Regions from separate parts of the Streptomyces sp. NPDC048671 genome, predicted to be linked through region 1. Evidence: riboswitches for the same ligand, from Rfam matches in the RefSeq annotation. Region 1 holds a riboswitch; each other region holds the start of a gene.

Region 1 (4,296 bases):
GCGCGGCCATGCCGTACGCCTCGTCGACGCGGCGCAGCGCCTGCGGGAAGGTGATCTTCTCGCGCAGCGACAGGGCGTCGATCATCGCCTCGGCCCGGTCGCCGATGCCGCGCTTGGGCACGTTCAGGATGCGGCGCAGCGGAACCGTGTCCTCGGGGTTGGAGAGGACCCGGAGGTAGGCCAGGACGTCCCGGACCTCCTTGCGCTCGTAGAAGCGCACACCGCCGACGACCTTGTAGGGCAGGCCGACCCGGATGAAGATCTCCTCGAAGACACGGGACTGCGCGTTCGTCCGGTAGAAGATCGCGACGTCGCCGGCCTTGGCGTCGCCCGCGTCGGTCAGCCGGTCGATCTCGTCGGCGACGAACTGCGCCTCGTCGTGCTCGGTGTCCGCGACGTAGCCGGTGATCCGGGCGCCGGAGCCGGCGTTGGTCCAGAGGTTCTTCGGGCGGCGGCTCGCGTTGCGCTCGATGACGGCGTTGGCGGCGGACAGGATCGTCTGGGTGGAGCGGTAGTTCTGTTCCAGCAGGATCGTGGTCGCGTCCGGGTAGTCCTCCTCGAACTGGAGGATGTTGCGGATCGTGGCGCCTCGGAAGGCGTAGATCGACTGGTCCGCGTCACCGACGACGCACAGCTCGCCGGGGGCGTCGGCGGCACCGGCCGGGCCGACCAGTTCCCGTACGAGCGTGTACTGGGCGTGGTTGGTGTCCTGGTACTCGTCGACCAGGACGTGCCGGAACCGGCGGCGGTAGTGCTCGGCGACGTCGGGGAAGGCCTGGAGCAGGTGCACCGTCGTCATGATGATGTCGTCGAAGTCCAGCGCGTTGGCCTCGCGCAGCCGGGACTGGTACATCGCGTAGGCCTGGGCGAGCGTCTTCTCGAAACCGTCCGCGGCCTGGCCGGCGAAGGTCTCCTCGTCGATCAGCTCGTTCTTGAGGTTCGACACCTTCGCCGTGAACGACTTCGGCGGGAAGCGCTTCGGGTCGAGGTCGAGATCGCGGCAGACCAGGGCCATCAGCCGCTTGGAGTCCGCGGCATCGTAGATCGAGAACGAGGACGTGAAGCCGAGCTTCTTCGACTCGCGGCGCAGGATCCGTACGCACGCGCTGTGGAAGGTCATGACCCACATGGCGTTGGCGCGGGGGCCGACGAGCTGCTCGACGCGCTCCTTCATCTCACCGGCGGCCTTGTTGGTGAACGTGATCGCCAGGATCTGGCCGGGGTGCACCCCCCGCTCGGCGAGCAGGTGGGCGATGCGGTGGGTCAGTACCCGGGTCTTGCCCGAACCGGCCCCGGCGACGATGAGCAGCGGGGACCCCGCGTGCACGACGGCGGCGCGCTGCTCGGTGTTCAGCCCGTCGAGCAGCGCGGCGGCGTCGATCACCGGGCGGTGGGCCCCGTCGCGGTAGTACGCGTCGCGGGGCGGCGGGGGCCCGTCGAACACGCCCCCGAAGAGGTCCTCCGGCACCGCTTCGGGTGCGGAGTCCTCGGGGGGCGGCGGGGGCCCTTCCTCCGTGTGCTGGAGGCCGGCCAGGAAACTGTCGTCAAAGAGGCTGCTCATCGCTGTCCGAGTCTAGGCCGCCGCACTGACACCCTGGGCTCACATGGCGAACCGCACACCTCCGCACACCTCCGCGCGGCCACCCAGAGCGATGCCGGACCCACACTGTGTGGACCGATCCCGCGCCTGACCTGCCCGCACCTCGCCCACTTCGCCAAGGTCACGAAAATGTATCGGGCATATCGAACATCAACCTTCACAGCGGCACCATGAGTTGGCTAGCGTGCACGTTCGGGCGGCCCGTACCCCCAGAGGCGAACCACGCCGAGCGGGCGTCCACGCCGAATCCTGGGCTGCCCGTACGGAGTCCGGAACCGGGGACCCACACGCAGCACCGGGGTGAATCGGTCCGAATCCCCCACCAGGACCGTAGGGCAGCCTTCCGTTACGCCCGAACCCGACAGCTAACCCGGTAGGCGGTCCACGGAAGGAGATGCAGGCCTTGGCGTCGCATCGCAAACCGCGCCCCCGGGCGCGCAGCACCAGCCCGGCCATCGGGTTCACGACGGCCGCACTCGCCTCGGTGACCCTGCTGTCCACGCAGAGCGCGCTGGCGGCCCCGGCCCCGAAGCCCGGCATCGAGGACGTCCAGAAGAAGGTCGACGACCTCTACCGACAGGCGGGCACCGCGACCCAGCACTACGACCAGGCGAAAGAGGCGTCCGCCAAGCAGCGCACCAAGGTGGACACGCTGCTGGACGACATCGCCGAGCGCGCCGACAAGCTGAACGACGCCCGCCGGACGCTCGGGAACTACGCCGCCGCCCAATACCGTGACGGGGCGCTCGCGCCGACCGCCACCTTCTTCCTGGCGAACGACCCGCAGTCGTTCTTCGACCAGACCCACCTCATGAACCGGATGGCCGCGAACCAGCAGCAGGCCGTCACTGACTTCCGTACGAAGCAGGCCGAGGCGTCCAAGAAGCGCGCCGAGGCGGTGACGAGCCTGGAGACGCTCACCGCGTCCCAGACCCGGCTGCGCACCAGCAAGCGGAACGTCCAGGACAAGCTGACCGAGGCCCGCACGCTGCTGTCGAAGCTGACCGCCGAGGAGAAGGCACGCCTCGCCGAGCTGGAGCAGAAGAAGAAGGACGAGGCCGAGCGCAAGGCGGCGGAGCTGGCGAAGAAGCAGGCCGCCGCGAAGGCCGAGGCCGACCGCAAGGCCAAGGAGTCCGGGAGCGGGAGCGGGACCGGCACGGGCACCGGGAGCGGTTCGGGCGCCGGGACGGGTTCCGGTTCGGACAGCAGCGCCACGACGAAGGCCGAGAAGGTCCTCGCGTTCGCCAGGGCCCAGATCGGCAAGCCGTACGTCTGGGGAGCGACCGGCCCGTCCTCGTACGACTGCTCGGGGCTCACCCAGGCGGCCTGGAAGGCGGCGGGGGTCAGCATTCCGCGGACCACCTGGGACCAGGTGAACGTGGGCACCCGGATCGCGACGGCGGATCTGCGGCCCGGGGACCTGGTCTTCTTCTACGACGACATCAGCCACGTCGGCATCTACAAGGGCGACGGCATGATGATCCACGCGCCGAAGCCGGGGGCGAACGTGCGCGAGGAGTCGATCTACTACATGCCGATCTACGGGAGCGTGCGGCCCGGTTAGGGGCGTTGCGGTACGGCGGGTGGCCCCTGCGGCAGCGGCCACCGCCGGCCGCTGCCCGGCCGCTGCCCGGCCCGGCCCGGTCAGGTCAGGTCAGGTCAGGTCAGGTCAGGTCAGGTCCAGAGCGTGGCGATGAAGATGTTGACGACCGTCAGTCCGCCCACCGCCGCGAAGAGGCCCTTCTCGACCTTCTCCTCGTCCCGCTTGACGTAGACGAGCCCGAGGATGACGACCAGGATCAGCAGCTTGATGCCGATCTTGACGTTGTTCACGGGGTGGTCGTCGGCCTGGTCGAGCCCGACCAGGGCGATACCGGTGACCAGCATGGTCAGCGCGCCGTGCAGCATCCCCGGCACGAAGCGCGCGGTTCCCGCCCCCATCGCCTTCATCTGGGTGAGGAAGCCCCCCAGCAGGGCGGCGATTCCGATGATGTGCAGGGCGACGAAGACATCAATGAGTACACGCATGGTTCCGCACCTTAGCCCTGGCCGTATCAGCCTTCCGCAGCCAGGTGAGGCTTACTGGACGCTTGACTGACGAATGCACCAATTGCCTGACTCTGGTGCAATTTTTCCGGTCATCCAGCAACAACACCACGCCAAATTCGGGCAATAGGCGTCATTACGACTCCTGCCCGTGCCCCGGGTTTAGCGTCCCTACCAGGTGACCGGATCACCGCCGCTCCGCACCCGGACGGCACCGTCCGGTCGCCCCGCCGAGAGATCCGGCGGCGGGCCGCTCCCCCTGTTGGTGACCCGCCGCCGGACCGGGCGGGCCCGCCGGTAGGCCCCGACGGGCAGTCGACAGGAAGGACCCCCGCCCTCGTGGCCGCGCACCGGAAACCCAAGCAGCGCCCGTACACCGGCTCTGCTGCCCGCACCGCAGCGACCCTCGCCCTCGCCGGGGCCGCGACCGCTGCCGCGCTGCCGGGATCCGCGCACGCCGACCCGACGCCCACCCCCGCGCGGGTCAAGGCCGAGGTGGACCGGCTGTACCGGGAGGCGGAGGTCGCCACCGAGCAGTACAACGGCGCGAAGGTGAAGGCGGCCGCCACCGCCGAGTCCATCGACGCGATGCGCGACGAGGCCGCCCGCAAGACCGAGCGGCTCAACGCCTCGCGCGACGCGCTGGGCGC
Region 2 (4,296 bases), on a different contig from region 1:
GCTGTCCGGCATGCCGATGATCGCGTAATTGACTCCCGCGCTCATCACCGCCCCGATCACTCCACCGATCACGCCACTGATGACGGCACCGCGCAGCGGTGAGGCCACAGTGGCTGCTGGGGCGGCTGCGGGAGCGGGGGCGGGAGTGATCGGTGCGGTCATCGGCGGAGGCCCTCCAGACAGGCTGCGATGAGAGACCGGGAGCGGCTTGCGGGGCGGCGCGGTGAAGCGGGCGGTCCCGGGTCTGCTCGCACGGGCAGCCCACCGGTCCGGGGGATGCAGCAGATACCTTGCGACAGAACACGTGTTCCTCGCAACACCTTCTCATTTTCGACACTTTGACTTCGACGCTTCGACGTTCGTGGCACGGTCACGTGGCTCGGCCCGTCGGAGGGCAGTCCAGGGAGGCTGTCGAGGGAGGGGAGCGGAGGGGCGGGGGGAGCGTGCGCGGGGTGGTCATGAGTGCGTCGAACATGCCGTAGAGTTGGGTTTACCGACGCGGGGTGGAGCAGCTCGGTAGCTCGCTGGGCTCATAACCCAGAGGTCGCAGGTTCAAATCCTGTCCCCGCTACTGAAGAATCAGGCCCGGCACGCATAAAGCGTGCCGGGCCTGATTCGTTTGTGCATGTGTACGTTCGCCGGGCCGCCGGGCCGCCGGGCCGTCAGGTCATCGGCCCGCCGGCCGGTGCGACGCGCGCCGTGCGCGTACTCCCATTGGCCGTCGAGGAGTAGCCCCGCGACCGCGCTCCGGGAAGTCTGGGGGCGGTGCGCGGTACCGTCCGCGGCCCTGAGCGCACCGGGCAGGAGAGCACAGGTGGGGAAGCGGGAGCAGCGGCGAGGGAGGCGGGCCGACCAGATCCGGAACCGCCGGTTCGTCCGGGCTCTGCCTGGCCTGATGATCATCGGCGCGTTGGTGTTCGACTTCTTCACCCCGGCCGCCTTCACCGCTGTCCCGCTCTTCGCCGCGGCCCCGCTGATCGCCGCGCCGTTCTTCTCGCTGGCGGGCACCATCCGTGTCGGAGCCGCCGCGTTGGTGGCCATAGCGGCGCTGCGGCTCTACCGCGGCGCCCTGTTCCAGGTCGTGCCGTCCATCGAGCTCCTCACGGTCCTCACCGTCTCCGCCCTCGCGGTCTTCATCAACGGCGTCGTGCGGCGCAGCAACGAGCAGCTGGCCTCCGCGCGGGTCATCGCGGAGACCGCCATGCGCGCGGTGCTGCCGACGCCGTCCGACCGGATCGGCGGACTGTACGTGGCCGCGCGGTACGAGGCGGCGCAGGCGGACGAGTTCGTCGGCGGTGACCTGTTCTCGGTCACGGACACCCCGTACGGGGTGCGGCTGGTGGTCGGGGACGTGCGCGGCAAAGGCCTGGACGCGGTCGAGGCGGTGGCGGTGATCATCGGCGCGTTCCGGGAGGCTGCCGAGCAGGAGCGGTCGCTGGAGGGGGTGGCTCAGCGGCTGGAGCGTGCGCTGGCGCGGGAATCGAGCAGACGCGGCGGCCTCGACGCGGTCGAGGGGTTCATCACCGCCGTCCTGGCCGAGATCCCGCCGGGTTCGACCCGGGTGCGGATCGTCAACCGCGGCCACCCCGAACCGCTGCTGCTGCACTCGGACGGGGTGCTGGAGGTGCTGCTGCCCACGCTGCCCGCGCTGCCCCTGGGGATGGACCTGGGCGTGTGGCCGGACCGTTCCGACGAGTGGGAGCTGCCCGCCGGGGCGACGCTCCTCCTGTACACGGACGGCCTCTCCGAGGCCCGTGACGCCGACGGGGTCTTCTACGACCCCGCCGAGCGGCTGCGCGGACGGATCTTCCCGGGTCCCGAGGAACTGCTGTCGACGCTGACCGATGACGTACGGCTGCACACCGGTGGGGTGACGACCGACGACATGGCGCTGCTCGCGGTCGTGCGCCCCACCGAGGGCCAGCCGGAGCGGCGCACGACCGTGAGGATCGTGGGTCTGGGGGGCGGCGCCGGGTGAAGGTGAAGGGGCGGACGGGGGAGAGGGTGAGCAGAGGTGAGGGAGAGGCCGCGGCCGATGCCACCGTGCGTAACCGTAAGGAACCCCTCCGCATAACATTTGACGCAACGTCAGAAAACGGATAACGATTGAGGGGCGATCAACTCGCCCGATTCCACCCGGTTGTGCCCCGTAAGTCCAGGCCAATGGCGCGAATGATCAGCTGGAACAGCTTGGAATCGGACCCGTGTGTCTATTAACGTTCGATAACGCAGCGCGGTTGTCCCAGCCGCCGTCAGAGGCGGCACCGTGCGCGAGCGCCGAATTCCGCAAGGGAACCGGGGAACCACCTACATGGGGTGAATCGGGCATCTCTGTCTTGTCGCGAGACGGAGGAACCCGTAGGAGACCTTCCTGCTCCGAACCCGTCAGCTAACCCGGTAGGCGAGAAGGAAGGAAAGGAGTGCGCCCCAGTGGCGTCCAACAAGCCTGCCCCCGAAGCCCCCTCCCGGTTCGTACCCGAACACGGAAATGACTTCGGAACCGGGCCCGGTGCCGTCTACGGCACCCACCACGGCACCACGTACGGCACCGCATACGGCACCCACCACGGAACCGCTTACGGGACCGAGCACGGAACCGCTTACGGAACCGATCGGGGCAGCGAGTTCGGCAACGGCTTCCCGGCCGACGAGACCGAGTCCGACAAGGCGTGGGAGGAATGGAATCCCACCGAGGAGTCCGTCCGCCCCGTACGCGGCAAGCACCGCGTCGCCAAGCAGCGCAATGGTCTCGCCCGTAGCTCCACCGTTCTCGGCGTCGGTGTCATCGCGGCCGTCGGCGCGGGCGGCATGGCCTCCGCGCAGAGCAAGCCGCCGGTTTCCATCTCTCTTCCCGACGCCATCTCGGACAAGCTCCCCGAGGCCAAGTCCCTGCCGGGCGTCGGCGCACTGTTCTCCAGTGGGTCCGAGGCGGAGCAGGCCGGGGCCGAGACCGCTTCCGCCCCGCTGACGACGGCCGGCATCACCACCACCGAGGCCGAGCAGGGCACGACGGACGCCGGCGAGGCGCTCCGCGCCCGCATCCTCCAGCAGGCCGAGCAGCAGCAGGACTCCGCCGACGCGGAGGCCAAGGCGGCCGAGGAGAAGGCCGCCGCGGAGAAGGCGGCAGCCGAGGCGAAGAAGCAGCAGGACGCCGCGGAGGCCAAGGTCGCCGCCGCGAAGAAGAAGGCGGAGGCGGAGGCGAAGAAGAAGGCCGAGGCCGCGCGGCTCGCCAAGCTCGCCGCCAGCTACGCCATCCCCACCTCCTCGTACACGATCACCTCGACCTTCGGCGAAGCCGGTTCGATGTGGTCCTCCGGCTACCACACGGGCCTCGACTTCGCGGCGCCGACCGGTACCCCGATCAAGGCCATCCACAGCGGCACCGTCAAGTCGGCCGGCTGGTCCGGTGCTTACGGCTACCGCACGGTCCTGGAGCTTGAGGACGGTACGGAGCTGTGGTTCTGCCACCAGTCCTCGATCGGTGTCGGCGTCGGCCAGAAGGTCACCACCGGGGACACCATCGGGCGCGTCGGCGCGACCGGCAATGTGACCGGCCCGCACCTTCACCTTGAGGTCCACACCCCGGACGGCACCGGGATCGACCCGATGACCTGGCTGCGTGCCCGGGGCCTGACGGTCTGAGCAGGCTGCCGCTGAACCCCGGCAGTCCTGACGCTCACCCCCCGACGTCGGGACTGCCGGTCCGCCGCTGCATCCGTATCCGTGTCCGTATCCCTGTCCGTGTCCGTGTCCGTATCCGTGTTCGTAGCTGTACACGGCACGGAATATCGGAATAGCGGAGGCGGTGGAACGAGTTGTTCCATCCATGACTTCTCTCCGCAAGCTCGGTTCGTCCAGCCTTCAGGTCTTCCCGCTCTCCCTCGGCGGCAACGTATTCGGCTGGACGGCCGACGAGGCGCAGTCCTTCGCCGTGCTCGACGCGTACGCGGCGGCAGGCGGCAACTTCATCGACACCGCGGACTCGTACTCCTCCTGGGTCCCCGGCAACGAGGGCGGCGAGTCGGAGACCCTCATCGGCAAGTGGTTCGCGGCGCGGGGCAACCGTTCCGACATCGTCCTGGCCACCAAGGTCGGCTCCCACCCCTCGTACAAGGGGCTCTCCCCCACCACCGTCAAGGCCGCGGCCGAGGAGTCGCTGCGCCGGCTCGGTACCGACCACATCGACCTCTACTACACGCACTTCGACGACGAGACGGTCCCGGTCGAGGAGATCATCACCGCCCTCGACCAGCTGGTGAAGGACGGCAAGGTCCGTGAGATCGCCGCCTCCAACAT
Region 3 (4,296 bases), on a different contig from region 1:
CCCTGGCGGCGGGGGAGACGGAGCTGCTGGCCACCGTCGTCGAGGAACTGCTGCGTTACGACGGCCCGGTGGAGCTGGCGACCTGGCGGTTCGCCACCGAGGCGCTGACCACGCTGCTGAAACGCCTTCCGGACCTGCGGCTTGCGGTGGAACCTGCCGATTTGCGCTGGCGTGGCGGGCTCATCATGCGCGGACTGCGCACGCTTCCGGTGGAGTTCACCCCCGGGCCCGTCCTCAGCGAAGGTGACACTCTGTCAACTCTGTGACTTTTACGTGATCTCCGCTGCATCGACTTGTGACACACGTTCGTGTCCCGCTAGGTTCACCGTTCGACTCACCAGTCACTCGTCAGTCACACGGAAGGCATCCCCATGGGCTCCGCGAACGGCAGACACCGTCGCCCTCGGCAGGCACCCGCGATCCTCGTCGCCGCAGGCGTGACCGGCTCGGCCATTGCCATCCCGCTGCTCGGCGCGGCAGGCGCGCACGCCGCCGACGCCTCGACCTGGGACCGGGTGGCGGAGTGCGAGAGCGGCGGCATGTGGAGTGCCGACCTCAGCAACGGCTACTACGGCGGCCTGCAGTTCTCGCAGGAGGTCTGGAAGTCCTACGGCGGCGAGTCCTACGCCCCGCGCGCGGACCTCGCCAGCCGCTCGCAGCAGATCGCCGTGGCGGAGAAGGTCCTGGACGACCAGGGGGCGAAGGCGTGGCCCAGTTGCGCGGTCATCTCCGGCCTCGCCGTGGACGGGTCCCTGCCGGGCGTCGATCCGGGCAGTACTCAGTCCGCCGACCCGGCCGAGAGCGCGGATCCGGCCGCGAGTGCCGATCCGTCAGAGAGCGCCGACCCGTCGGGCGACGCGTCCAAGGACGCGTCCAAGGGCGCGACGAAGACCCCGTCGGACGACGCCACGGCCGACACCGCTGACAAGGACCGTACGCCGGACGCCTCGGCCTCCCCGTCCGCCACGCCCTCGGCATCCGGCTCCTCCGGCGCGACCGACCCCTCGGGCGCCCCGGACGCTCCGGATGCCCCCGACGGGTCCTCCTCGGACGGGGAGACGGGCGGCAGGCACCGCGGCACGCCGGCCCCGGAGGGGGCCGGCGGCGACCGGGACGGAGGGCGGCACGCCTCGCGAGGTGAAGGTGACGCACGCGACAAGGGTGCACCGGCTGCTGACGGTACGTACACCGTCCGGCCGGGCGACAACCTCTGGGCGATTGCTGACGCACAGAAGCTGCCCGGCGGCTGGACCGAGCTGTACGAGGCCAACAAGGTGACGGTCGGTTCCGACCCGGACCTCATCCTTCCTGGCCAGAGCCTCGATCTCGGCGTGAAGGCCGGATGAGAACGGCCGCGGAAACGGTCTGATCAACAGCTGAAAACACCCAGAATTCAGGGTACTTAAGAGGCCTATGTCCCACTTTTGACTAAGTGAGACATGGGTCTCTTCGTGTGAACTGGCATGTCTTGTCCGGGAGCTCCCTCCGCATCCGTCCCGACCTGCGCAAACATATGTTTTTCAGATGCAAGTAAGAGCTGTTTATCCGGTATGTCCTTCTTTGAATGTGGGGGTTGGGTGTGTTTACGGTCGGAACCGCTCGCACCGCGGGCCCCGTCGATCGTCACGCCGAATCCTGCCGTCGGTCGAAGGGAACAGACGCGTAAAGCGCCGTAGGCAGGAGCGGGGGACCCAGGTAAGTGCCGGGCCCGATCGTCGCAAGACGCATCAGGACCGGCTTGGGGTTAAGTCGTGCGCTAGGACGTGCGACCGGGCAACTCACTTGGCCCGAACCCGACAGCTCACCTCGTAGGCGTCGGTGAGGAGAAGTCTCGATGCTGCTGAACAGCAAGGGCAACAAGCACCGCCGCCCGTCCAAGGCCGTCCGTTTCGCCACGCTCGCCGGTGTGACCGGTGCCGCGATCGCCGTGCCGCTGATGGGTGCCACCGGCGCCTCCGCGGCCTCCGTCTCCACGTGGGACGCGGTCGCCCAGTGCGAGTCCGGCGGCAACTGGTCCATCAACACCGGCAACGGCTACTACGGCGGTCTGCAGTTCTCGCAGTCCAGCTGGGCCGCCGCCGGCGGTACGCAGTACGCGGCCCGCGCCGACCTGGCCAGCAAGTCCCAGCAGATCGCTGTGGCCGAGAAGCTCCTCGACATGCAGGGACCGGGCGCCTGGGCCTGCGCCGGTGCCGGCAACCTGAGCAACGACGGTGTCGACCCGGGCGTCGACACCGGCTCCAAGACCGAGACCGCTCCGAAGCAGGAGTCGGCTCCGGCCCAGCAGGCCGAGCCGAAGAAGGCCGAGCGCACCGAGGCCCCCGCCACCAACCGCTCGGACCGCCCCGAGGCCGGGCAGAAGAAGACCGTCACCACCCCGACCGGCGAGAAGGTCAAGAAGGGTGACGGCGAGTACAAGGTCGTCACCGGCGACTCGCTGAGCCAGATCGCGGCCGACCACGACGTCAAGGGCGGCTGGGAGAAGCTGTTCGAGCTGAACAAGGACATCGTCAAGGACGCCGACATGATCTTCCCGGGTCAGCAGCTCCACCTGGTGAAGTAGTTCGGCACTCTCCTCGCCGAGCGCCCCGGCCCGGCCGCACCTCCCCCCGTGCGGCCGGGCCGGGGCTCACCGCTTTCCCGTGTTGATTGTTCAACTGTTGTAGTTACTGGCCAGTAAATTTCTGGCCGTTTGCCCTGCTGTGCCCGCTCTTGGGTCCTTTTTCGTCCCAGGGGACGGGCGCGCGGCCGACTGAGACGGCCGGGCCGGTTAGGCTCTTGTCGCAAGGCCAAAGTGACCCTGCACAACCAGCGTCATATCCCAGAAGGAGATGCCTCGTGCCGTCCATCGACGTCGTCGTAGCCCGGGAAATCCTCGACTCCCGGGGCAACCCCACGGTCGAGGTCGAGGTTGGCCTCGACGACGGCAGCACGGGTCGTGCTGCCGTTCCGTCCGGAGCCTCCACCGGTGCGTTCGAGGCCATTGAGCTTCGCGACGGTGACCCCAACCGCTACCACGGGAAGGGCGTCGAGAAGGCGGTCCTGGCCGTGATCGAGCAGATCGGCCCGGAGCTCGTCGGCTACGACGCGACCGAGCAGCGGCTGATCGACCAGGCCATGTTCGACCTGGACGCCACCGAGAACAAGGGCTCGCTCGGCGCCAACGCCATCCTCGGCGTCTCGCTCGCCGTCGCCCACGCCGCGTCCGAGGCCTCGGACCTGCCGCTGTTCCGCTACCTCGGTGGCCCGAACGCGCACCTGCTGCCCGTCCCGATGATGAACATCCTCAACGGTGGGTCGCACGCCGACTCCAACGTGGACATCCAGGAGTTCATGATCGCCCCGATCGGCGCGGAGTCCTTCTCCGAGGCCCTGCGCTGGGGCGCCGAGGTCTACCACACGCTGAAGAAGGTCCTGAAGACCAAGGGCCTGTCCACCGGTCTCGGTGACGAGGGCGGCTTCGCGCCGAACCTGGAGTCCAACCGCGCCGCGCTCGACCTCATCCTTGAGGCGATCAAGGAAGCCGGCTACGCCCCGGGCAAGGACATCGCGCTCGCGCTCGACGTCGCCGCGTCCGAGTTCTACAAGGACGGCAAGTACGAGTTCGAGGGCAAGTCCCGCTCGGCCGCCGAGATGACCGAGTACTACGAGGAGCTCGTCGACGCGTACCCGCTGGTCTCCATCGAGGACCCGCTGTACGAGGACGACTGGGCCGGCTGGAAGGTCATCACCGACAAGCTCGGCGCCAAGGTGCAGATCGTCGGCGACGACCTCTTCGTCACCAACCCGGAGCGCCTGGCCCGCGGCATCGAGGAGGGCTCCGCCAACGCCCTGCTTGTCAAGGTCAACCAGATCGGTTCGCTGACCGAGACCCTGGACGCCGTCGAGCTGGCCCAGCGCAACGGCTTCAAGTGCATGATGTCGCACCGTTCCGGCGAGACCGAGGACGTCACCATCGCCGACCTCGCGGTCGCCGTGAACTGCGGCCAGATCAAGACCGGCGCCCCGGCCCGCTCGGACCGTGTCGCCAAGTACAACCAGCTGCTGCGCATCGAGGAGATCCTCGACGACGCCGCGGTGTACGCGGGCCGCTCGGCGTTCCCCCGGTTCCGCTCCGCGAACTGACGAACCCGGCAGGGGCTGACCCGTACGGCAGGACTGACCCGTACGGCAGGGTCCGGCAAGCCCGACGGGGTCCAGCGCCCCGGCCTCCGTCCGTCCCCGCACTCGGTCCCGTACCGTGTGCGGGGACGGACGTGCGTAATGGGGAGGCGGAGACATGGCCGCGAAGGACCG

Evidence for each region. A riboswitch is a leader RNA that binds a small molecule or an ion and turns the genes downstream of it on or off. The one in region 1 is predicted to bind cyclic di-AMP.
Region 2: linked by a shared signal. The riboswitch ahead of ACZ6S6_RS31110 (M23 family metallopeptidase) and the one ahead of ACZ6S6_RS36940 (C40 family peptidase) in region 1 are both predicted to bind cyclic di-AMP.
Region 3: linked by a shared signal. The riboswitch ahead of ACZ6S6_RS13820 (transglycosylase family protein) and the one ahead of ACZ6S6_RS36940 (C40 family peptidase) in region 1 are both predicted to bind cyclic di-AMP.

The regions. Positions count from the first base shown of each region.
Region 1 covers NZ_JBVJHB010000030.1:15,356-19,651, forward strand. Annotated here, with positions in the region: gene pcrA (DNA helicase PcrA) at 1-1,561, opposite strand, end outside; cyclic di-AMP (ydaO/yuaA leader) riboswitch at 1,831-1,996, shown strand; gene ACZ6S6_RS36940 (C40 family peptidase) at 1,995-3,164, shown strand; gene ACZ6S6_RS36945 (hypothetical protein) at 3,275-3,628, opposite strand; gene ACZ6S6_RS36950 (C40 family peptidase) at 3,986-4,296, shown strand, end outside.
Region 2 covers NZ_JBVJHB010000017.1:175,114-179,409, forward strand. Annotated here, with positions in the region: gene ACZ6S6_RS31095 (hypothetical protein) at 1-162, opposite strand, end outside; tRNA gene ACZ6S6_RS31100 (tRNA-Met) at 498-571, shown strand; gene ACZ6S6_RS31105 (PP2C family protein-serine/threonine phosphatase) at 815-1,978, shown strand; cyclic di-AMP (ydaO/yuaA leader) riboswitch at 2,266-2,419, shown strand; gene ACZ6S6_RS31110 (M23 family metallopeptidase) at 2,431-3,642, shown strand; gene ACZ6S6_RS31115 (aldo/keto reductase) at 3,827-4,296, shown strand, end outside.
Region 3 covers NZ_JBVJHB010000006.1:125,411-129,706, reverse strand. Annotated here, with positions in the region: partial or broken gene ACZ6S6_RS13830 (hypothetical protein) at 1-266, shown strand, start outside; gene ACZ6S6_RS13825 (transglycosylase family protein) at 372-1,346, shown strand; cyclic di-AMP (ydaO/yuaA leader) riboswitch at 1,659-1,830, shown strand; gene ACZ6S6_RS13820 (transglycosylase family protein) at 1,835-2,563, shown strand; gene eno (phosphopyruvate hydratase) at 2,839-4,125, shown strand; gene ACZ6S6_RS13810 (FtsB family cell division protein) at 4,280-4,296, shown strand, end outside.